2 linked regions of the Hoeflea sp. 108 genome follow. The protein of the gene in region 2 interacts with the protein of the main gene of each other region in a pairwise test. Links are inferred from orthologs where the notes say so. Each region holds a gene or a part of one and is shown on either strand. Other genes may lie near its edges. The genes, in order: def and B015_RS0124850.

Region 1 (10,807 bases), 4.3 Mb from region 2 along the record:
GCCAGCGCGGCGACGATAGCAAAGACGGCGCGCCAATGGATGAGATCGGCAATGACGGCCGACAGCGACACGCCTGCGACCATCGACAGCGTCCAGCCGGTCAGCACCACCCCGATGGTGCCGCTTTCGCGGCCGGGCGGGGCGATTGCCGCCGCACTTGCATAGATCGCCGGCAGCGCGATGCCGGCGGCAATGCCGGCAACAAGCTGCGCTGCGATCAGCACCGGGATTGTCGGCGCGAGAGCGCTGCCGGCTAGCGCCAGGGCCAAAAGGCCAAGCGCCCATTGCAGCATGCTTCTTGCGCCGAAACGGTCGATGTAACGGGCCAGAAATAACGCGCTCGCCGCCGTGCCGAGACCGAAGGCCGAGGCTGCGGCCATGACCAACGGAACCGAGGTGTCGAAGCTGCGGGCAACCTCAGGCGCGATCGGCCCCAGCACGAGCGAATTGGAGCCGATGACGGCGATGCAGGCCGTCAGCAGATAGGCCGACCTGGGGATGCGGGCCAACGGCTCCACGACGGCGGGAAAAGATTGATCGACGTTCGACATGGGCGCATATTCTCCGAATGATGTTCAGCTTCAACGGAGAATTTCCGCATGGACGAAGAAACAGACGGCATTCGGCAGAACCGGCCGCCGGAGCGCGCCATCGATGCGGTGGACCGAAGGCTGTTAAGCGCCCTGGTGGAGGATGCAACGGTCTCTTATGCCGAACTGGGCGAGAAGGTTGGCCTGTCGGCGCCGGCCGCGCATGAGCGAGTCAAGCGCATGCGCCGCTCGGGCGCCATCCGCCAGACAGTGGCGATGGCGGACCCGCGGGCCGTCGGCAAGCCGTTGCTGGCCTTCGTCCATGTCGACACGCGGGGCTGGGGCAAGACACCGGAACTGATGGCGGTTTCGTCATTTCCCGAGGTCGAGGAGATCCACACCGTTGCTGGCGACGCCTGCATACTGCTCAAGGTGCGGACGGAGGACACGCGCGCCCTCGAAGGGCTGCTGGCCCGCATCTACGACACGCCTGGCGTGACCTCGACACGCAGCTATGTGGTGCTGTCGACCTATCTCGAACGCCCGGTACAGCCTGAAATCACCCAGGAGTGGCCGGCACCCAAGCTCGGGACGAACCCGATCTACTAGAGCAATTCCAGGAAAAGTGCGCAGCGGTTTTCTGTCCGGAATTGCGCAAAAACAAAGAGATAGAGGGATTCCGCAATTCGAAGAAAAACGGAAACGCTCCAGCCGCTGCCGTCTAGTAGTCGACGCCGGTGAGGTAGAGGCCATCAGGCGGCGCTACCTGCCCGCAGGCGGCGCGGTTGCGCGCTTCGAGCGCGGCCTTGAGATCGTCCGCCGTCCAGCCGCCCTCGCCGACGCGCTTCAGGCTGCCCACCATGGAGCGCACCTGATTGTGCAGGAAGGAACGGGCGGAAGCCGCGATCTCGATCCTGTCGCCGTGGCGCGTCACCTCGAAGCGCTCAAGCGTCCTCAGCGGGCTGTTGGCCTGGCACTGGGTCGAACGGAAGGTGGTGAAGTCGTGGCGACCCAGCAGCACCTTGGCCGCTTCGGCCATGGCTTCGTGATCGAGGCGCTTGGGCACCCACCAGACCTGGCCGCGCTCGATCGCCGCCGGCGCGCGGCGGTTGAGGATGCGGTAGATATAGTGGCGTCCCGTCGCCGAGAAGCGGGCGTCGAACTCGTCTGCTACCTGCCGCGCGGCAAGGACGGCGACCGTCTCGCCAGCCGCCTGGAGATGCGCATTGACCGCGTCGCGGACCTTGTCGTCGGCCCAGGCCTTGGTGAGATCGACATGCGCCACCTGTGCGGTGGCATGCACGCCCGCATCGGTACGGCCGGCGCCGCGCAGCGTCACCTGGTCGCCCGAGAACTTCAGCACCGCCTGCTCGATCGCCGCCTGAACCGAATGGTTGTCGGCCTGCCGCTGCCATCCTGCATAGGCGCGACCGTCATATTCGATATCGAGGCGATAGCGCGGCATGCGGATGCTTGATCAGGCAGCGAGGGCTGTGCCGAAGGCCGAGGCGTAGACCAGCTTGCCGGTCTCAGGCGCATCGCCCCAGGCCAGAGCCTGCAGCGCATCGCACTGATAGTCGCTCTCGAACTTCGCCGCGCGCTCGCGATTGTAGCCGAAGCGGCCGTAATAGGCCGGATCGCCCAGCACCACGGCGAGCACTTCGCCGGCATCCTTGAGGCGGATATGGGCTTCGCGCACGAGCGCGCCGCCGATGCCGGTGCCATGGAAATCGGGCTCGACGGCCAGCGGCGCCAGCGCCACAGCCGGGAAGGTCTTGCCGCCGTTCTGCACATAGAGGCGCGAGAACAGGATATGGCCAACGACCTGGCCGTCTTCCTCCGCCACCAGCTCGACGATTGCGTCGCCATCGGCGACCAGCGCATCCACCAGTCCGGCTTCGGCCCGCTGACCGAATGCGTGTTCCTCGACGAGACGGATCGCCTCGCGGTCGCGCGGCGTAGCCGCCCTGATCGACATCATGCTCATGACAATTTCATTCCTTTTACGATCTTGGCACCGCGCAGAAATTCATCCGCGGTGACGGGTTTTCCCCCCGCCTTCTGCACCTCGACCAACCTGACGGCACCCTTGCCACAGGCTATCTCCAACCGGTCGTCGAGAGCCGTTCCCGGCTCTCCTTGTCCGGCGGTCAATCCGGAACGCAGCAATTTCAGCCGCTCCATCTTGCCGCCAAGCTCGAATTCGCACCATGCACCCGGGAAAGGCGAAAGGCCGCGAATGCGGCGGTCCACTTCCGGTGCGGGCAAAGTCCAATCGATGCGCGTCTCCGCTTTATCGATCTTTTTGGCGTAGGTCACGCCATCAGATGGCTGTGGCGCCGTTTCCAGCCTGCCGGCCTCGAGCTCGGCCAGCGCCTCCACCATCAGGGCAGCGCCGGCCTGCATCAGCAGGTCGTGCAGCTCGCCGGCTGTCATTTCGGGTGTAATCGCGACTTTTTCAAGTCGGGCCACCGGGCCGGTGTCCAGCCCCTCCTCCATACGCATGACCATCATGCCTGTCTCGGTGTCGCCGGCCATGATGGCGCGCTGAATCGGGGCCGCACCGCGCCAGCGTGGCAGAAGCGAAGCGTGGCCGTTGTAACAGCCGAGCCGGGTGCCATCGAGGATCGCCTTAGGCAGCAGCAGCCCATAAGCCACGACGACTGCCACGTCGGCGTTCAATTCACGAAACGCCGCCTGCTCGGCCTCGCTTTTGAGAGACAGCGGCGTGCGCACCTCGATACCAAGACGCTCGGCCTCACGCTGCACCGGCGATGGCGTCAATTCCAACCCGCGACGGCCTGCGGCGCGTGGCGGCTGCGAATAGACGGCAACGACTTCATGGCCGGCTTCGGCGATGGCGCGCAGCGTCGGCACGGAAAAATCCGGCGTGCCCATGAAGATGACGCGAAGGCTCATAAGATATGCAGTCCGGCAAACAGGCCCGGCCGGCGACAGCCGACCATTCAGGCATTTGCTTCAAACGGGTTTACGAGCCCGAGGTCAAGCCCGTCGAAGTCCCCGACGTTGCGCGTGGCCAGCTTAGCCCCATGAACGATGCAGATGGCAGCGATCATGGCGTCCATCGCGAGTATCGGTCGCCCTATGCTTTCCCTCAGTGCGATGATCTTGCCGTACGATACCGCCGCATTCAGGTTGAAGGACAAGATGCGCTCGGAATAATCTCCGATCAGCAAGGTCAGGCGGTGGGCGTCTTTCGCCTACCCGTTCGGGCAAGCATCTTTCCAGCCCCCGTGGCAAGTACGCTTCAGCCGGCCATGCGGCTCGGCGGGCGGTCCTTGGCGAGCTTCTTGAACTTCTTCATCACCATGTCGCGCTTGAGCTTGGAGATGTAGTCGATGAACAGCACGCCATCGAGATGGTCGATCTCATGCTGCAGGCAGGTCGCCAGCAGGCCGTCAGCCTCGACTTCGTGTTCCTTGCCGTTCTCGTCGAAATATTTGACCCGCACATGGGCCGGGCGCTCGACCTCGGCATAATAGTCAGGGATCGAAAGGCAGCCTTCCTCATAGACCGAGCGATCGTCGCTGCGCGTCAGAATCTCGGGGTTGATGACGGTCATCGGCGCCGGCTCCTCGCCCTCCTTGGCAAGGTCGATCACCAGCATGCGCAGCGGCTCGCCAACCTGGATGGCGGCAAGGCCGATGCCTGGCGCATCGTACATGGTGTCGAGCATATCGCGGGCGAACTTGCGAGTGGCGTCATCGATGCGCTCGACGGGCTTGGAAACCAGGCGCAAGAGCGGATCGGGCAGGATAATGAGCGGCTTGATCGTCATGTGCCTCACCTAAGATGTCCCGCGGAAACCGTCAACCGGCAGTTACGGCCAATGTTCTTGCTTTGATCTAACATCGGGCCGCGAATCGGCTATGTTGCGACGGATGAGCCCGCTTTCCACGATCCTCTCCGAACCAGTCGCCCAGCTTGGCGCCACCATTGTCACGCTCGGTCAGGCGCTGGCCTTCGGCGCACTGTTGATCTTTGCCCTGCTGCTGGTGCTGGTCGTAGCGCTGTGGCGCGCGGCCAAGGCGCGCTCGGTGGCCGCAGCAGAAGCCGCCGACCACGCCCGCGACGCCGAGGCCCGCATGGCCGGCATATTGCAGGCACAGTCCGAAATGCAGGGCCGACTCGGCACCGTCGCCGAGATCTTCGGCTCGCGCCAGGCGGAGCTGACCCAATCGCTCAGCCAGCGGCTCGACGCCATGACCGGGCGCCTCGGCCAGACGATGGCGGAGCAGACCCGGTCGACGCATGAAAGCCTAGCGAAGCTGCAGGAGCGGCTGGCGGTGATCGACACGGCGCAGGGCAACATCCAGTCGCTCGCCGGCCAGGTGGTGCAGTTGCAGGCGATCCTCTCCAACAAGCAGACGCGTGGCGCCTTCGGCCAGTCGCGCATGGAGGCGATCGTCGCCGACGGCTTGCCGCTTGGCGCGTATGAATTCCAGGCGACGCTGTCCAACGGCAGCCGGCCGGATTGCCTCATCCGCATGCCCAACGATGCGCCGTCGCTGGCCATCGACGCAAAATTCCCGCTCGAGGCATGGAATGCCATTCGCGCCGCCGAGGGCACCGATGCTCAGAAAGTTGCAGCCCAGTCCTTCCGGCGGGACATCGAGGTGCATATCCGTGACATCGCCGAAAAGTACCTGATCGCAGGCGAAACCCAGGACACGGCCTTCATGTTCGTGCCGTCGGAGTCTGTTTTCGCCGAGATTCACGAGAACTTCGAAGCCGTCGTGCAGCGTGCCCACCGCGCCCGGGTCGTCATCGTCTCGCCGTCGCTGCTGATGCTGTCGATCCAGGTGATCCAGGCAATCCTCAAGGACGCCCGCATGCGCGAGCAGGCGCATCTGATCCAAGGCGAGGTGATCCGGCTGATGGAGGATGTCGGCCGCGTCGACGAGCGCGTGCGCAAGCTGCAGACCCATTTCGGCCAGGCCTCCAAGGACATCGACGACATCCTGGTATCGACGTCCAAGGTCACCAAACGCGGCCAGAAGATCGAGGCGCTGGAGTTCGGCGCCGGCCAGGGTGGCGACGCCGAGGAAGCGCCACGACAGCAGGCGGCACGGGCCGCCGATTCCAAGACCGGCCAGCTGCGCCTGCGCGTCGTCGAAGAAGACTGAGCTAGGCCTTCTCCACCGTCTCCATACCCTCGAATTCCGGCTGCCAATGCAGGGCCGAGCGATGCCAGACCTGCTTGCGCGGCACAAGATGCTCGCGCTGGTCGGAGGTACCGGTCCTCAGGCCATAGACCTTCGGCCCCTCGCCCACCGACGTCGCAAACAGATGCGAGCCGCATTCGGGGCAGAAGCCCTGCGCGCGCTTGTTGCCGCTTTCGCCCGTCTTCACATAAATCTTCGGCGTGCCCGAAAACCGGATCTTGTCCTCCGGCACGGGCACGGTGATGCGGAATGCCGTGCCGGTCAGCTTCTGGCAGTCGGTGCAGTGGCAGATCGCGGTCTTCTCCGGATCGACCTCGGCCGTGTAGGTGATGGCGCCGCAGTGGCAGCCGCCTTCGATCTTCATCATTTTTCTCCCTTTTCGAGGTACGCCTCTAGGAGGCGCTGCCTTCCTCGATCTTCCTGCGGCGCTCGTGCCAACGCCCCGACGTCTGCGGCTTGACGAACACTGCCGTCACCTCGGGCACCTCTGCCTTGAGCCTGGCCTCAAGCCGCTCGACGCAGGTCTCGATGTCGGCCGCCGAGAGGTGGTCGACGAAATCCAGGCTGAGCCCGGCGACGATCTGCTCGGGGCCGAGATGCACGGTCAGCACGCCATTCGCCTTTTCCACCGCCGGATCGGCCTGGGCAATGACGAGAATCGCCTCCTGGACATCAGGCAGCGCCGGCTCTCCCATCAGCAGCCCCTTGCTTTCGACCGCCAGGAAGACGGCCGTTGCGGCGAGAATCAGACTGATGCCGATCGAAGCGGCCCCATCCATCCATGGCTGTTCAAAATAATGAGCTGCCGAAATGCCCGCCAAAGCGATGCCGAGGCCAAGCAGTGCCGCACTGTCCTCGAACAGCACGGTGTAGACGCTCGGGTCCTTGCTGCGGCGCACGGCCTGTATGTAGCCAAGATTGCCCTTGCTGCGGCGGAACTCCTTGAGCGCGACGAACCAGGAGCCGCCTTCGAAGACCATGCACAACCCAAGCACGACATAGTTGACCAGCGGGTTCTCTATCGGCTCGGGATGCAGGATGTGGACCACACCCTCGTAGAAGGCGACGCCGGCGCCGAGCGCAAAGACCAGCAGGGCGACGATGAAGCTCCAGAAATAGAGCTCGCGGCCATGGCCGAAGGGATGCTGTCTGTCCGGCGGCCGCGCGGCGCGGTGCAGGCCATAGAGCAGCAGTCCGCCATTGCCCGTATCGACAAGTGAATGCACACCCTCCGAAAGCATGGCCGAACTGCCGGTGAAGAAGGCCGCGACGAATTTGGTCGCGGCGATCAGCAGATTGCCGGCGATCGCCGCGAAAATGACAAATCTGGAGCCCGACTGCGCTGCCATCGATCCCTCGTCCGGATCAATGTAGCGGCCGCCCCGCGATGCTCAAGCGGTTTCCGCACCGGCCCCACTGCCATGTTTCCGCCCTCTTGCAAGCTGCGCGACTTCGCGTTTCACTCAGCATTCCAGAAGCGGGAGAAACGAATCATGGCCAAGGGTGCGATGAAGGCGGGCAAGGAAGCCCGGAAACCCAAGAAAGACGCCAAGAAGCCTGCCCCAGCGCCGGCTTTCAAGGCGCCTCCGGTGCAGGCCACCAAGCTCAAGGACAAGTAAAACCGCATAGCTGATATGCCCGGCAAGACTGCTGGCGCGGTTGCATCGGCTCTCGGAAGTTTCTATCTTCCAAGGTGCAGGGACGACCCTGCACCTCCCCCTTTACAGATCGGTCGGGACGACCCGCCAACTTGCTGGAGCGTTCCATGGCATGGACCTATCTCTTTTTTGCCGGCCTGTTTGAAATCGGCTGGGCCATCGGCCTGAAATACACCGACGGCTTTTCCAAGCCGATGCCGACGGTGCTCACCATCGCCTCGATGATCGTCAGCCTTGGCCTGCTCGGCCTTGCGCTGAAGACGCTGCCTGTCGGCACCGCCTATGCGATATGGACCGGCATCGGCACGGTCGGCACCGCGATGCTTGGCATCTGGCTGCTCGGCGAACCTGCGACAGCACTTCGCCTGGCCTGCATTGCCCTGATTGTGTCGGGCATCGTCGGCCTCAAGCTGGTCGCCTGAACATCATCGCACATATCTGCGGCCTGCCCTCACCGGCGGGCCGCAATTTCATCCAGCCAGCATGATCTGTACAACCGCAGCCCCATAGGCGTGCACAAGCGGCCCGCGACCGGAGCTTGGCATCTCCAGTGCGAGCCGTCATGAATTTCGGACTTGTTGTCTCACGCGTCAGCCCGAAAACCGAAAAGGCTTTTGGAAGGCTCGACTGGCAGACTCAGTAAGTCAAAGCGTCCTTCGTGCGTCCGTAGGGACGCACGGCACTCCGGCCTATCAGCCGTAGTTGGCCGAAGGAGGCATGCGCTTGCCGCGAGCCTTGCGCGCTGCGTAACGCGCATCGCGCTTGGCCTTGCGCTCCGCTTCGTCTGCGAGCAGGCGAGCGATACGGTCGCCTTCTTCTGCCTCGCGACGCGCGGCTTCTTCCAGCGCGGCTGCTTCGGCAGCGAGGCGCTCGGCCTCGGCCTTGGCTTCACGCTCGGCCTTCTCGGCCGCTTCGCGTGCCAGGCGTTCCTGACGGAGCTTTTCCTTCTCGGCTTCGCGGATGGCGCGAGCCTCGAGGATGGCCTTGCGTTCAGCCTGACGCGCGATCACTTCCGGATCGTCGGCAGCCGGACGGGCCTTGAATTTTTCGAGCAGTGCTTTCTTCGCCGCGCCGGCGGCATCGCGCCGCTCGCCGAAGTTCTTTTCCCTGTAAATTGCCAAGAGTCATTTCCCTGAAGTCAAGTGACGCCGCTTACATACGCAGCGAAAGCGCAAGTTCAAGCGCAAATTGCGCATGCCAGCCATGATTTCCCCGCTTGTTGCAGCTAGGAAACGTCATGACCGTTCATGAAGCGACAAAGATTGTTCACCGCCTGAAGGCTGGCGGCTGCCGCACCCTATAGCTACCTGTTGACGATAAAGCAAACCCAAGGACGCAGTGTCATGGAACTCGGTCTCTACACCTTTGCCGACGTCAGCCCCGAAGCCGGCCCCGGCGCCATCGCGCCGCACCAGCGGCTGCGCAATCTGATCGAAGAGATCGAATTGGCCGATCAGGTCGGCCTCGACGTGTTCGGCCTCGGCGAACACCACCGGCCCGATTATGCCGCCTCGGCCCCCGCAGTGGCACTTGCCGCCGGAGCCGAGCGTTCCAAGCGCATCAGGCTGACCAGTGCAGTGACGGTGCTTTCGTCGGACGATCCGGTGCGCGTGTTCCAGCAGTTCGCCACCCTCGACCAGCTCTCCGGCGGCCGCGCCGAGATCATGGCCGGGCGCGGCTCGTTCATCGAATCCTTCCCGCTGTTCGGCTACAATCTTGAGGATTATGACGACCTCTTCGCCGAAAAGCTCGACCTTCTGCTCGCCCTGCGCGACAGCGAACGCGTGACCTGGCAGGGCACCCATCGCGCGCCAATCAACGACCGCGGCGTCTATCCCCGCCCCTATCAGGACAAGCTGCCGATCTGGATCGCCATCGGCGGTACACCGCAGTCGGCGGCGCGCGCCGGCGTGCTCGGCCTGCCTTTGGCGCTTGCCATCATCGGCGGCGAGCCGGCCCGTTTCGCGCCGCTGTTCGATCTTTACCGGGAGGCTGCGCGCCGTGGCGGCCAGGACGTCACCAAGCTCGCCACCAGCATCAACGTGCATGGCTTCATCGGCGAGACCACCGAACAGGCGGCCGACGACTTCTACCAGCCACAGGCCGAAGTGATGAACCGCATCGGCCGCGAGCGTGGCTGGGGCCCGACGTCAAGGGCGCATTTCGACCAGTCGCGCGGCCCAAAGGGCGCACTGTTCGTCGGCAGTCCGGAAGTGGTGGCCGAAAAGATCGTCGCCCAGCACAAGCTGTTCAAGAACGACCGCTTCCTGCTGCAGATGGCGATCGGCATCATGCCGCACGCCAAGATCATGAAGGCGATCGAACTCTACGGCACCAAGGTGGCCCCATTGGTGCGCAAGGAACTGGCCGCCTCGCAGCCGGTGGAGCACACCGCGCCGGCAGCCTGACGCATCCGGCCAAGGCGGTCGAAAACGGCTGGACCAAAACTTACCTTCAACGGGAAGGTTTGTGGATGACCCCAGCGCTTCCTATATCCGGCGGGACAAATCCCGCCGGAGCCGCATCATGACCACCCTTTCCGTGCTCGACCTTTCGCCCGTCACCGAAGGCAGCACCGCCGCCCAGTCGCTCAAGAACACGCTCGACCTCGCCCGCCACGCCGAAAAACTCGGCTTCCACCGCTACTGGCTGGCCGAGCACCACAACATGGCCGGCATCGCCAGTGCCGCGACCTCCGTGGTGATCGCCCATGTCGCAGCCGGCACCAGCACCATCCGCGTCGGTGCCGGCGGCATCATGCTTCCCAATCATGCGCCGCTTGTGATTGCGGAGCAGTTCGGCACGCTGGCAGCTCTGCATCCTGGCCGCATCGACCTCGGCATCGGCCGCGCGCCCGGCACGGACATGCTGACCGCACGGGCGCTCAGGCGAAACCTCGAAGCAAGCGTGGACAACTTCCCTCAGGACGTTGTCGAACTGATGGGCTATTTCGAGCCAGCGACGTCTGACCAGCGCCTGCGCGCCGTGCCCGGCGAGGGCGAGCAGGTCGAGGTCTGGGTGCTGGGCTCCAGCCTCTACGGCGCCCAACTCGCGGCCATGCTTGGCCTTCCCTACGCCTTCGCCTCGCATTTCGCGCCGACCGAACTCGACCACGCGATCGAGATCTACCGCTCGCGCTTCCAGCCGTCGGAGAGGCTGTCCAAGCCGTATGTCATGGCCGGTATCAACATCGTTGCTGCCGACAGCGATGCGGAAGCGAAGCTGTTGTTCAGCTCGGTGCAGCAGGCTTTCGTCAACCTGCGCAGCGGCCGGCCCGGCCGCCTGCCCGCCCCCGTCGAAGGCTACGAGCGCGATCTCGACCCGATGTCGCGCCAGATGCTGTCTCAGACCTTGTCCTGCGCCATCGTCGGCTCAGCCGAAACCGTCCAGCGCGGCGTCGAGGCATTCATTGCCCGAACCGGTGCCGACGAGC
Region 2 (10,832 bases):
CGCCGCGCAATTGCCAGCGCCATGGACCAGGCCCGCGCCGCCGCTGCGCCGAAGCTGACGTTCTGCCGGTCGCTGGTCGACGGCATGGTCTCCACCGTCGAGGTGCTGGCGCTGCCGCTGGCCTGCCGCTGGCCGGGCGAATATTTCATGGTCTTCGCGCGCCCGCGCAAGAGCCAGATCGACCTTGCCCGCCTGTTGATCAACTCGACCGACGAGGGCATCCTGGCGCTCAGCCCGCTGGAAACCGCCGGTGGCGAGATGCGCGACTACCAAATTCTCTCGGTCAACAACGCCGCCGCAAGGCTGCTGGGCCTTTCGACCGAAAACACCCGTTTCCGGCTGCTGTCCGAAGCACGGGCGGCGCAGGCTTTGTCGGAGGCGCTTGCCCAGCTTGGCCTGGCCCGCGCCCATGGCGTGGCGGCACCCTCGCTCGAGCTGGCCTACGACCTCGATGGCGAGGCGGTGTCGCTGCAGGTCGGCGTGGTCGAGACGGGCGGCCTGCTTGCCGTAACGCTGACCGACGTGCGCGAGATCAAGAACCGCGAAGCGCTGTTCCGCTCGCTGTTCGACGACAATCCGGTGCCGATGTATGTGCGCAAGGCCGAGGGCGGCGCGTTCCTGAGCGTGAACGCCGCGGCGCTCAACCTCTATGGTCGCAGCCGCGACGAGTTCCTGGCGCTTGGACTTCAAGACCTCGATCACGGCGACGGACAGGCGAGTGCAGCAATCGAGGGCGAGCGCCATGCCCGCCACCGCACTTCCACCGGCACCGAGCTTGATGTCATCGAATACGCCCGCCACATCCGCTTCGGGGCGGCGCCCGCGACGCTGTCGACCATCGTCGACATCACCGAGCGCAAGCGCGCCGAGGATCGCATTTCCTTCCTTGCCCATCACGATCCGCTGACCGGCGTCGGCAACCGCACCACCTTCTCGCAGGAGATCGAGGAGGCTGTGGCCACTGCGGTCGCCGGCCACCAGCCCTTTGCTCTGCTGCTTGTCGATCTCGACGATTTCAAGGTCGTCAACGACACGCTTGGCCATGCGGCGGGCGATTCCCTGCTGATCGAGACCGCGGCCCGTATTCGTCGGCTGCTGCGCCGCAGCGACCTCGTCGCCCGTCTCGGTGGCGACGAGTTCGCAATCCTGCTGCGTGGAGCGCTGAGCCGTCCCGATGTCGAGGCGCTGGCGCGTCGCATCATCCAGGCCATCGGCGAACCGCATCTTTATGACGGCCACAAGCTGACGATCGGCGCGAGCCTCGGAGCGGCTATCGCGCCAGCCGATGCGCGCGAGACCGGCGCGCTGCTCAAATGCGCCGACCTCGCGCTCTACCGCTCCAAACGCGAGGGCAAGGGTGCGTTCCACTTCTTCGAACCGGAGATGGACGCCGAGATGCGCGACCGGCGCGAGCTCGAATTCGAGCTGCGCTGTGCCGATCTCGACCAGGAGCTCGAGCTTCACTACCAGCCGATCATCTCGGTCAAGACCGGCGGCCTGCGCGGCTTCGAGGCGCTGGTGCGCTGGCGCAATCCCCGGCGCGGCATGGTCTCGCCGGCGCAGTTCATCCCGCTGGCCGAGGAGACCGGTATGATCGAGCCGATCGGCCGCTGGGTGCTCAACGAGGCCTGCCGTCGCGCCGCTGACTGGCCGTCCGATCTCGTTATCGCGGTCAACGCATCTGCTGTGCAGTTCCGTGGCGGCCATCTCGCCGAGGATATCGGCCAGGCTCTGGCCGCATCCGGGCTTGTGCCGGCGCGACTGGAAATCGAGATCACCGAATCCGTGCTGCTTGCCGATACGGGCGCAAATCTGGCCGTGCTGCAGCGGCTCAAGGACATCGGCGTGCGGGTTGCACTCGATGATTTCGGCACCGGCTATTCGAGCATGAGCTATCTTCGCCGCTTCCAATTCAGCCGGCTAAAGATCGACCGATCCTTCGTTCGCGATATCGGCAACAGCCGCGAATCCATGGCCATCGTGCGCGCGATCATCGGCCTCGGGGCCAATCTCGGCATCGACACGACGGCTGAAGGCGTGGAGACCGGCGCACAGCTCGAACTGCTGAGGCAGGAGCGCTGCGGCGAAATCCAGGGCTTCCTGTTCAGCCCGCCAGTGGACTGCACAGGGGCCGCCCGCATCATCGAGAGTTATTGCGGCGGTGCAGTCCACGTCGCATGAGGTGATGCCTCGGCGAGCTTGCCGCCTTGACCGTGGCCGTCAGCCATCCCACCCTCCGGCCAAACGGAGGAAAATCATGTCGAAGAGAGAATCGTCCATCAATCCAGAGGGCGTCTACGAGCCGTTTTCGGCGCTCGAAGCGCCGCTGGAGGTCTTCAGCCATGGCGAGCGTTTCGGCTCCAGCTTCCGGCACCTGTCGAGCTTCGGCGGCGGCAGCCATGTCGGCGTGGCGCTGGAGGAGCTGCCGCCGGGCAAGGAAACCAACCCGTCACACTACCACATGCTCGAGGAGGAGCATCTCTACGTCCTCGACGGTGTGGCGACGCTGAAGCTCGGCGACCGTACGTATGTCATGAAGGCTGGCGATTATGTCTGCTTCCCGGCCGGCCAGAAGGTCGGCCATTCGCTGTACAACCACACCGACGCGCCCTGCCGCTACATCATCATCGGCGAGCGCAACCCCAACGACGTCATTGTCTATCCGGAATCGGGCCGCGTCAGCGTCCGGCTGACGGGCGAAGGCTACAGCGGGGCGTCGGTCATGGAGTACTGGGAGGGTATCGACGCGAGCAGGCAGCAGGCGAAGCGATGACTTTGGGCGAGACTGACCTCGGCGTCCTGCTGGCCTCCATGGAGCCGGAGCTTTGGCCCGAGACCTATGTCTTTGCGACCGTGCCGGAGGGAGCGCCGGTGCCGCCGGATACGGTGATGAGCTTTCGCGAGCGAGAGGGCACAACCCTTATCCTGCGGGAGGCAGACGCGAGGAGCGCTGGACTTGCCGCGGCCTTTTCATGCCGGATGATCACGCTGAATATCCATTCGTCGCTCGAAGCGGTCGGCTTTCTTGCCGCGATCACTGCGCATCTCGCTTCCGCGGGCATGGGCGTCAATCCGGTCTCGGCCTACTACCATGACCATCTGTTCGTGCCGGCAGGGCGAGCGGAGGAGGCGATGATGCTGCTGAGGCAGCTTGCGGCGGAGGCGGCTGCTCACGAATAGTAGTAGTGCTCGGCCGGAAGCATCTGCGGTGGGGTTTCGCCCAGCGCTTCGAACACCGAGATCTCGCAGACGCGGCAAAGGCCATCGAGGGCGAGGTCATTGGCCTCCATGCCGAAGGGGTCCTCCAGCTCTTCCGACAGCGCGTCGAGGCCGAAGAAGGTGTAGGCGATCAGCGCCGTGAACAGCGGCGTTCCCCAGCCGGCGGAGCCCGCGAGCCCGAAGGGCAGCAGCAGGCAGAAGATGTAGGCCGTGCGCTGCAAAAGTAGCGTGTAGGCGAAGGGCAGGGGCGTGCCCATGATGCGCTCGCAGCCGGCCTGAAGTGCTGCCATCGCCGACAGGCGCTCGTCGAGGATGCGGTAATCCATTGCTTCCAGCGTGCCGCTGCGCTTGAGGGCGCCGAGCTTGCCACCCATGCGCCGCATGACGGCGTCCGGTCTGTTGGTGGCGGCGTGGATTTCGTCGACGGCATCGCCGATGAAGGGGCGCGCCGCGTCACGCGTATCGATCCGGCGCAGTTCGCCGCGCAGGAAATGACAGAAGGAGAGCGAATCCATCAGCAGCGGCCGCAGCGCCTCGCGTTCTGAAATCATCGCGGTGGAGGCGCGGCACAGGTTGCGGATCTCGAACACCAACTGCCCCCACAGCTTGCGCGCCTCCCACCAGCGGTCATAGGCGGCGTTGTTGCGGAAGCCGAGATAGATGGACAGCGCCACGCCGAGCAGCGCGAAGGGCGCCACCCCGGCGTTGCCGAAATCGAGCCCCAGCGCCTGCACCAGCGCCACCACGACGGCGCCATAGGCGGCAAAGCCGATGATCTGCGGCAGGATGCGCGGCACGACGGACCCGCGCATGACGAAGAACAATTTGAGCAGGTTCGTGCGGGGGCGGACGATCATGTGGGGCGGTACCTCTTTGCAGCGGATACTGTGCCGCGGAACCGGCCAAAGTCATCCCCTCAATCGCGACAGGCGTGACGATTTCTTGGAGCTGAAGCGGAGCGCGGCTTGGGATCACTTTTCGTAGGTTCGGCCCGTCAGCTTGTCCATGACCCGGCGCAGCAGCCCACCACGCCTGAGCCGGCGAACCTCCTCCGACAGCTCGGCCGCCCTGCTGGACAGCTCGCCGATCAGGAGTTGCAGCTCTTCGCTGGGGCCAAGCCCTTCCCGCAACTTGAGGAAGCGGCGGTCATAGATTCGCCGCTGCTGGAGAAACCGTTCGATGATGGCGGCCAGCGCGCGCTCGTCCTCATCCGCTTCGCGGCGCGGCCACTCCCTTTCAGACAGGACTTCGCGATAGATCGTCTCCAGAGCCTGGGCGCCCCTGTCGCTGCTGAAATCGCGCCGGACGAGCGCGGTTACGGCTCGGGCATCGTCCGCACCGTAAGCTGTCAGCTCGCGATCGAGCAACTCCGGCGAGGCTGCATCCGACAGCGCACCATAGGCAAAGTTGATGGCTGCAAAGTCGTCGAACCTGCCTGTGGTCACAAGACCGCCGATACCGAAGCGGTCGGCATTGATCACCGCGCATCCCTTGGCCATGGCTTCGAGTGCCATCCGCCCGCTGGCGAATGCCAGTTCGATCCCGTCAAGACGTTGCACCACGTCGGTGGCCACCTTACCAACCAACTCGCCGCGGAAGGCGATGCCGTGCCGCCGGCAAGCCTCTGCGATCATTGGTGTGAAGGGGATCGCTCCTGGATGAGCGAAGACCGCTGCCGTTGTCAGCAGCGGTGGCGGCGCCAAGACGCGTCCTACACGCTGGAGGTCGACGGTGTTCGACCAGAAGGCAATCTTCGAAGCGTCCACCCCGCATTCGTCGACAAGCCGGCCGCGCAGGCCGGACCGAACATGAAGATAGCGCCTGATCCGGGGATGTATGGGAGGATCGTCAAGTTCGCTGGTGAAATCGTGACAAACGAAGATGGCCGGTGTGCCCGGAAAGCGTGCCAGGGCTGCGATTGTCGGACCGGCATGATGGCCATGGATGATGTCAGGCGCTTCGCCGAACGTTTCCAGCGACGTCAGCACCGGCGAGCCCGTCGCCCGGATTTCCGCTGCAGCCGGACCGATGACCGGCGCAAAGGTTGCCACCGAATGGCCGCGCCGACGCAGCGCCAGGACCATGTCGCGCACCAGCGTTTCGGTGCCGCTGCGTGCCCTCAAGACGGCGTTCGTCATCAGAATTCGCAGGGGCCGACCCGTGCCCTGGGCAAGGCTGCCGGTAGCGTCAAGGCTGTCGCGTGCCATGCTCCCGTCTCCGATGCATCAACCCACCCACCCATGACTTGGCGCTAATGTATCGAAGCAATGCCCGGGATCAACCATTCAGCCAACTACCGGCCGGGTCCTCGCGGACATAGAGAACATCAGGCAGGCCTTCTTCGTTGCCCGAGCCATCGCCGAAGGCTTCCGCGCGGAAGTCGTGGCGTTCGTAGAAGCGGCGTGCGCCTGAATTGGCCTGGAAGCAATGGAGCTGGACGCGGGGCATGGTCGATGTGGCGTGCCGCAGGAGGCGGCTGCCGATGCCGCGGCCGGTCCAGTCCGGATCGAAATAGAGCTGTTCGACCCAGTCGTCCTTGATCGATATGAAGCCGACGATGCGGTCTGCGGCGGTTACGACGGTGACAGCCTGGTGGGCGAGGAGCACATGCCGGACGAAATACAAGTCCTCGTCCGGCGTGTGGAGTTGTGGCATCCACTCGAAGGCAGCAAGCGCCGCCCTCAGGACGCGGGCGATGTCGTGTGCGTCGCCGGCTTCGGCCGGACGCAGCACGACATCGAACATGGCGTCAGGCGGCCTTCTGCTTCGGCTTGATCAGGCCGCGCTCGACCAGAAGTTCGGCGATCTGCACGGCGTTGAGGGCCGCGCCCTTGCGCAGGTTGTCGGAGACGATCCACATCGCCAGGCCGTTGTCGACCGTGCCGTCCTCGCGGATGCGAGAGATGTAAGTGGCGTCTTCGCCGGCCGAGTCGAGCGGCGTGGCGTAGCCGCCGTCCTCATGCTTGTCGATGACCAGGCAGCCCGGCGCTTCGCGCAGGATGTCGCGCGCCTCGTCGGCGGTGATCGGCTCTTCGAACTCGACATTGACGGCTTCGGAGTGGCCGATGAAGACAGGCACGCGCACGGCGGTGGCCGTCAGCTTGATCTTGGGGTCGAGCATCTTCTTGGTCTCGGCGACCATCTTCCACTCTTCCTTGGTGTAGCCGTCCTCCATGAAGACGTCGATGTGTGGAATGACGTTGAAGGCGATGCGCTTGCTGAACTTCTTGGCTTCGACCGGATCGGCGACGAAGACGGCGCGCGTCTGGGTGAACAGCTCGTCCATGCCTTCCTTGCCGGCGCCCGACACCGACTGGTAGGTCGCAACGACGACGCGCTTGATCTTGGCCTTGTCGTGCAGCGGCTTCAGCGCCACAACCATCTGGGCGGTCGAGCAGTTCGGGTTGGCGATGATGTTCTTCTTGGTGAAGCCGGCAATGGCGTCCGGGTTCACTTCCGGCACGATCAGCGGCACGTCCTGGTCGTAGCGGAAGGCCGACGAATTATCGATGACGACGCAACCCTGCTTGCCGATCTTGGGCGACCATTCCTTGGAGATATTGCCGCCGGCCGACATCAGGCAGAGGTCGGTGTCGGAGAAGTCGTAGGTGTCGAGCGCCTTCACCTTCAGCGTCTTGTCGCCATAGGACACTTCGGTGCCCTGGCTGCGGCGCGATGCCAGCGGCACCACTTCGCTGGCGGGGAAGCCGCGTTCCTCGAGGATATTGAGCATTTCGCGGCCCACATTGCCCGTGGCGCCGACGATCGCAACCTTGAAACCCATCAGATCACTCCTGTCCCTCTCCGCTCGTTCCTGGAGAAAACCCGCTGGCCAGCGCGGGCTTCATCCCCCGGGCCAGACCCGGGAGAGGGTGAGCAGGCCAAGGGAAATCACACCGTTTTGGTGGTGGTGGTTTTGGCCATGGTTTTGGTCGAAAGCAGGGAAACGGCTCCGCGCCCGGCACGACTTCTGTCGTGGCCGGGGAAATCGAATGCGAAAAGCGCCATCAAGAGGCCGCGCATCGGAGGGTTCCCTGTTCGCCGCCGCTTTTATCGGGTTTCGGCGAAGAGTCAATCGCGCGCGCAGGTTGCCGAGGGTAGTGTCTTTGGCAAACTTGAATTGCCTTGTACTATTCTCGTCGAGGCGCAGATGCGGGATCAGGCCAATGGGCGAGCCAATCGATGCGAAACTGCCGGTTGCGACCGTCATTGGCGGTCGTCATGGCAGTCTCCGGCCACTTGAAGCCTCCGATGCCGTCACGCTCTACCGGCTTTCGCATGACGAGAACGTCGCTGCCGCCTGGGCCGAGATGAAGGTCGGGCCGTTTGCCGACGAGACCGCATTCGCCGCCCATGTCGATGTGCTTGTCTCCGACCCGAAGCGGGCGTTTTTCGCCGTCATCGATCTTCGGGGCGCCGTGCTGGGCTGGTTGTGCCTGATGGAAGCGAGGGCCGCACATCAGGTCGTCGAGCTCGGCTACGTGCTGTTCACGTCAAGCATGCAACGCACGACGCTTGCGAGCGAGGCACTCTATCTGGTCATGCGCCACGTCTTCGAGGGGCTTGGCTATCGCCGCCTGGAATGGACCTGCACCGCCGAGAACAACCGGTCGCGAATTGCCGCCGACCGGCTCGGCTTCACTTATGAAGGGACCTTGCGCGAAGGTTTGCTGCTCAAGGGGCTGGCAAGAGATATCTGCATGTATTCGATGCTGTCGTCCGAGTGGCCGGCCTGTCGCGCCGTCATGGAAGAGTGGCTGGAGCCGGCCAATTTCCTGGATGGCAGGCAGCTGCGGTCGATGACCGAGATCAGGGCACGGCGATAGCAGGCTTGCGTCGCTGATGCTCCGCAATTGTTGATCCCTTGTGCCTGAACATTCGTTATATATGCTTGGCTACAGCGGGCGCCGTCCTTGTGACGGCCTTGTTCTTATGGCGAATTGACGGGGCGGCCGAACTCTGGAGGATCGGCAGCTTGGCGGCATGGTCCGCCGCGCATGGCAGCAGGAATGGTCCGGGCTTTGGGAGGAGCTTATGAGCGGACAGTTTTTTGGACGGCATGAGGATGCCGTGCAGGCTGCGGTCGCTTCCGACGAGGCGGCACGCTCGGCGCTGGTGGCGTCCTGGCGGCGGTCGTCGCGGCTGCATCGTCTCGACCCCGGCGAGCACAAGCCGCCGCAGCGCCTCACCGAGCAGGAGTTGCGCGACGCGCGCCAACGCATCGAACCGCTGATCCATGCCGCGCAAGCGAGCCTCGACCGGCTCTATCTCGCCGTCGGCGGCGTCGGCTGCTGCGTTCTGCTGGCCGATCGCGACGGCGTGCCGATAGAACGGCGGGGCGCGATCTCCGACAACCAGACCTTCCACAAATGGGGCCTGTGGACCGGCACCATCTGGAGCGAGGAAAGCGAAGGCACCAACGGCATCGGTACCTGCCTTGTCGAACAGCGGGCGCTCACCATCCACCGCGACCAGCATTTCTTCGCCCGCAACACGGCGCTGTCCTGCACCACGACGCCGATCTACGATCATGAGGGCAATGTCGCCGCCGCACTTGATGTTTCGTCCTGTCGGGCCGACCTGACCGAAGGTTTCGTCAATCTCATCGCCCTCGCGGTGAACGACGCCGCCCGCCGCATCGAGGCCGACAATTTCCGTCTCGCTTTCCCCGAGGCGCGCATCCTGCTGACGCCGGCTGCCGAGCGCAATCCGGGCGCCATGGTGGCCGTCGACGCCGACGATCTGGTCATCGGCGCCACCAGGCAGGCGCGCCTCGCCCACGGCATCACCCGCGAGCAGCTAGAGCGCCGGCTGCCGGTCGCCGACCTTCTGGGCATGCCCCAGCGGGTGTCGGGAGACCTCGACGAGGCCGAACGCGCGGCACTGCATCGCGCGCTGGCCCGCGCCGACGGCAACGTCTCGGCGGCGGCCCAGAAGCTCGGCATTTCCAGGGCGACGCTGCACCGCAAGCTCAACCGGCTGGGCATCCGCCGCGACCATTGAGTTTTGCAGCGCCCGACTGTCGCAGAACTGCGACAGTCGCCGCCTGCCATCGCTTCCCCTGGGGCTGACAGCTTTCGCAACATCTCCGACGCTCTTTGTCGACGCGCCGCATCCTGCGGTGCCGCTTCTCGGGAGGAAGAGATGAACAAGGTGGAATTCTCGCGCACGGCCAAGATCCCCTTCGCCAAGCGCTACGACAATTACATCGGTGGTGCGTGGGTGGCGCCGAAATCGGGCCGCTACTTCGAAAACGTCTCGCCGGTCACCGGCCGGCCGCTGGGCGAGGTCGCCCGCTCCGACGCAGCCGACATCGAGGCAGCACTCGATGCCGCCCACAAGGCCAAGGACGCCTGGGGCAAGACTGCGCCCGCGACCCGCGCGCTGATCCTCAACCGCATCGCCGACCGCATGGAGGAAAACCTCGACTGTCTGGCGCTGGCCGAGACCTGGGACAACGGCAAGCCGATCCGCGAGACGACCGCCGCCGACGTGCCGCTCGCCATCGACCATTTCCGCTATTTCGCCGGGGCGCTGCGTGGCCAGGAGGGCAGCCTGTCGCAGATCGACGACGACACCGTCGCCTATCATTTCCACGAGCCGCTGGGCGTCGTCGGCCAGATCATCCCGTGGAATTTCCCGCTGCTGATGGCCTGCTGGAAGCTGGCGCCGGCGCTCGCCGCCGGCAATTGCGTGGTGCTGAAGCCGGCCGAGCAGACGCCCGCCACCATCATGCTGTGGGCCGACCTGATCGGCGACCTGTTGCCCGAGGGCGTGCTCAACATCGTCAACGGCTTCGGCCTCGAGGCGGGCAAGCCGCTGGCGTCGAGCCCGCGCATCGCCAAGATCGCCTTCACCGGCGAGACGACGACCGGCCGGCTGATCATGCAATACGCCTCGCAGAACCTGATCCCGGTGACGCTCGAACTCGGCGGCAAGTCGCCCAACATCTTCTTCCAGGACGTGACGGCGGAAGACGACGACTTCTTCGACAAGGCGATCGAAGGCTTCGTCATGTTCGCGCTCAACCAGGGCGAGGTCTGCACCTGCCCGAGCCGGGCGCTGGTGCATGAGAAGATTTACGACAAGTTCATGGAACGCGCGCTGAAGCGCGTCGAGGCAATTGTCCAGGGCGACCCGCTCGATCCGGCCACCATGATCGGCGCGCAGGCCTCGTCGGAGCAGCTGGAGAAGATCCTGTCCTATATGGACATCGGCCGCCAGGAGGGCGCTGAGGTGCTGACCGGCGGCGAGCGCGCGCATCTGCCCGGTGACCTCGCCGGCGGCTATTACGTCAAGCCGACCGTGTTCAAGGGCCACAACAAGATGCGCATCTTCCAGGAGGAGATCTTTGGGCCTGTTGTCTCGGTCACCACCTTCAAGGATGATGACGATGCGCTGTCGATCGCCAACGACACGCTGTACGGCCTCGGTGCCGGCATCTGGAGCCGCGATGCCAACCGGCTTTACCGCTTCGGCCGCGCCATCCAGGCCGGGCGCGTGTGGACCAACTGCTACCACGCCTATCCGGCGCACGCCGCCTTCGGCGGCTACAAGCAGTCGGGCATCGGCCGCGAGACGCACAAGATGATGCTCGACCACTACCAGCAGAC

The links.
Region 1: the proteins of B015_RS0124850 (region 2) and def interact in binary tests that used the Escherichia coli proteins (3 or more experiments, as listed by UniProt). The link is inferred for Hoeflea sp. 108 from one-to-one orthologs.

Annotation. Positions count from the first base shown.
Region 1 is NZ_KB890024.1:700,016-710,822, reverse strand. What follows is about bases 2,565-5,347. They hold def (peptide deformylase), read right to left. Parts: upstream 4,330-5,347; coding sequence 3,799-4,329; downstream 2,565-3,798. Other genes in these bases: B015_RS0103455 (DNA recombination protein RmuC), read left to right, coding at 4,433-5,347; B015_RS30350 (PIN domain-containing protein), read right to left, coding at 3,497-3,727; fmt (methionyl-tRNA formyltransferase), read right to left, coding at 2,565-3,449. Also shown: B015_RS0103490 (MFS transporter), read right to left, coding at 1-551; B015_RS0103485 (Lrp/AsnC family transcriptional regulator), read left to right, coding at 600-1,139; tRNA pseudouridine(38-40) synthase TruA, read right to left, coding at 1,252-1,995; B015_RS0103475 (N-acetyltransferase), read right to left, coding at 2,008-2,517; more of fmt, read right to left, coding at 2,514-2,564; more of B015_RS0103455, read left to right, coding at 5,348-5,677; B015_RS0103450 (GFA family protein), read right to left, coding at 5,679-6,080; B015_RS0103445 (cation diffusion facilitator family transporter), read right to left, coding at 6,109-7,065; B015_RS34045 (hypothetical protein), read left to right, coding at 7,210-7,335; quaternary ammonium compound efflux SMR transporter SugE, read left to right, coding at 7,482-7,796; B015_RS0103430 (DUF6481 family protein), read right to left, coding at 8,067-8,495; B015_RS0103425 (LLM class flavin-dependent oxidoreductase), read left to right, coding at 8,718-9,782; B015_RS0103420 (LLM class flavin-dependent oxidoreductase), read left to right, coding at 9,901-10,807. UniProt on the Escherichia coli protein: Removes the formyl group from the N-terminal Met of newly synthesized proteins. Requires at least a dipeptide for an efficient rate of reaction. N-terminal L-methionine is a prerequisite for activity but the enzyme has broad specificity at other positions.
Region 2 is NZ_KB890024.1:4,991,855-5,002,686, reverse strand. The notes cover bases 4,987-7,794. They hold B015_RS0124850 (aspartate-semialdehyde dehydrogenase), read right to left. Parts: upstream 7,004-7,794; coding sequence 5,969-7,003; downstream 4,987-5,968. Other genes in these bases: B015_RS31560 (GNAT family protein), read left to right, coding at 7,386-7,794; B015_RS34100 (hypothetical protein), read right to left, coding at 7,111-7,242; B015_RS0124855 (GNAT family N-acetyltransferase), read right to left, coding at 5,497-5,964; B015_RS0124860 (glycosyltransferase), read right to left, coding at 4,987-5,426. In the rest of the region: B015_RS31565 (EAL domain-containing protein), read left to right, coding at 1-2,181; B015_RS0124875 (cupin domain-containing protein), read left to right, coding at 2,258-2,773; B015_RS0124870 (ACT domain-containing protein), read left to right, coding at 2,770-3,180; B015_RS0124865 (bestrophin family ion channel), read right to left, coding at 3,171-4,076; more of B015_RS0124860, read right to left, coding at 4,191-4,986; more of B015_RS31560, read left to right, coding at 7,795-8,045; B015_RS0124840 (helix-turn-helix domain-containing protein), read left to right, coding at 8,254-9,222; adh (aldehyde dehydrogenase), read left to right, coding at 9,364-10,832.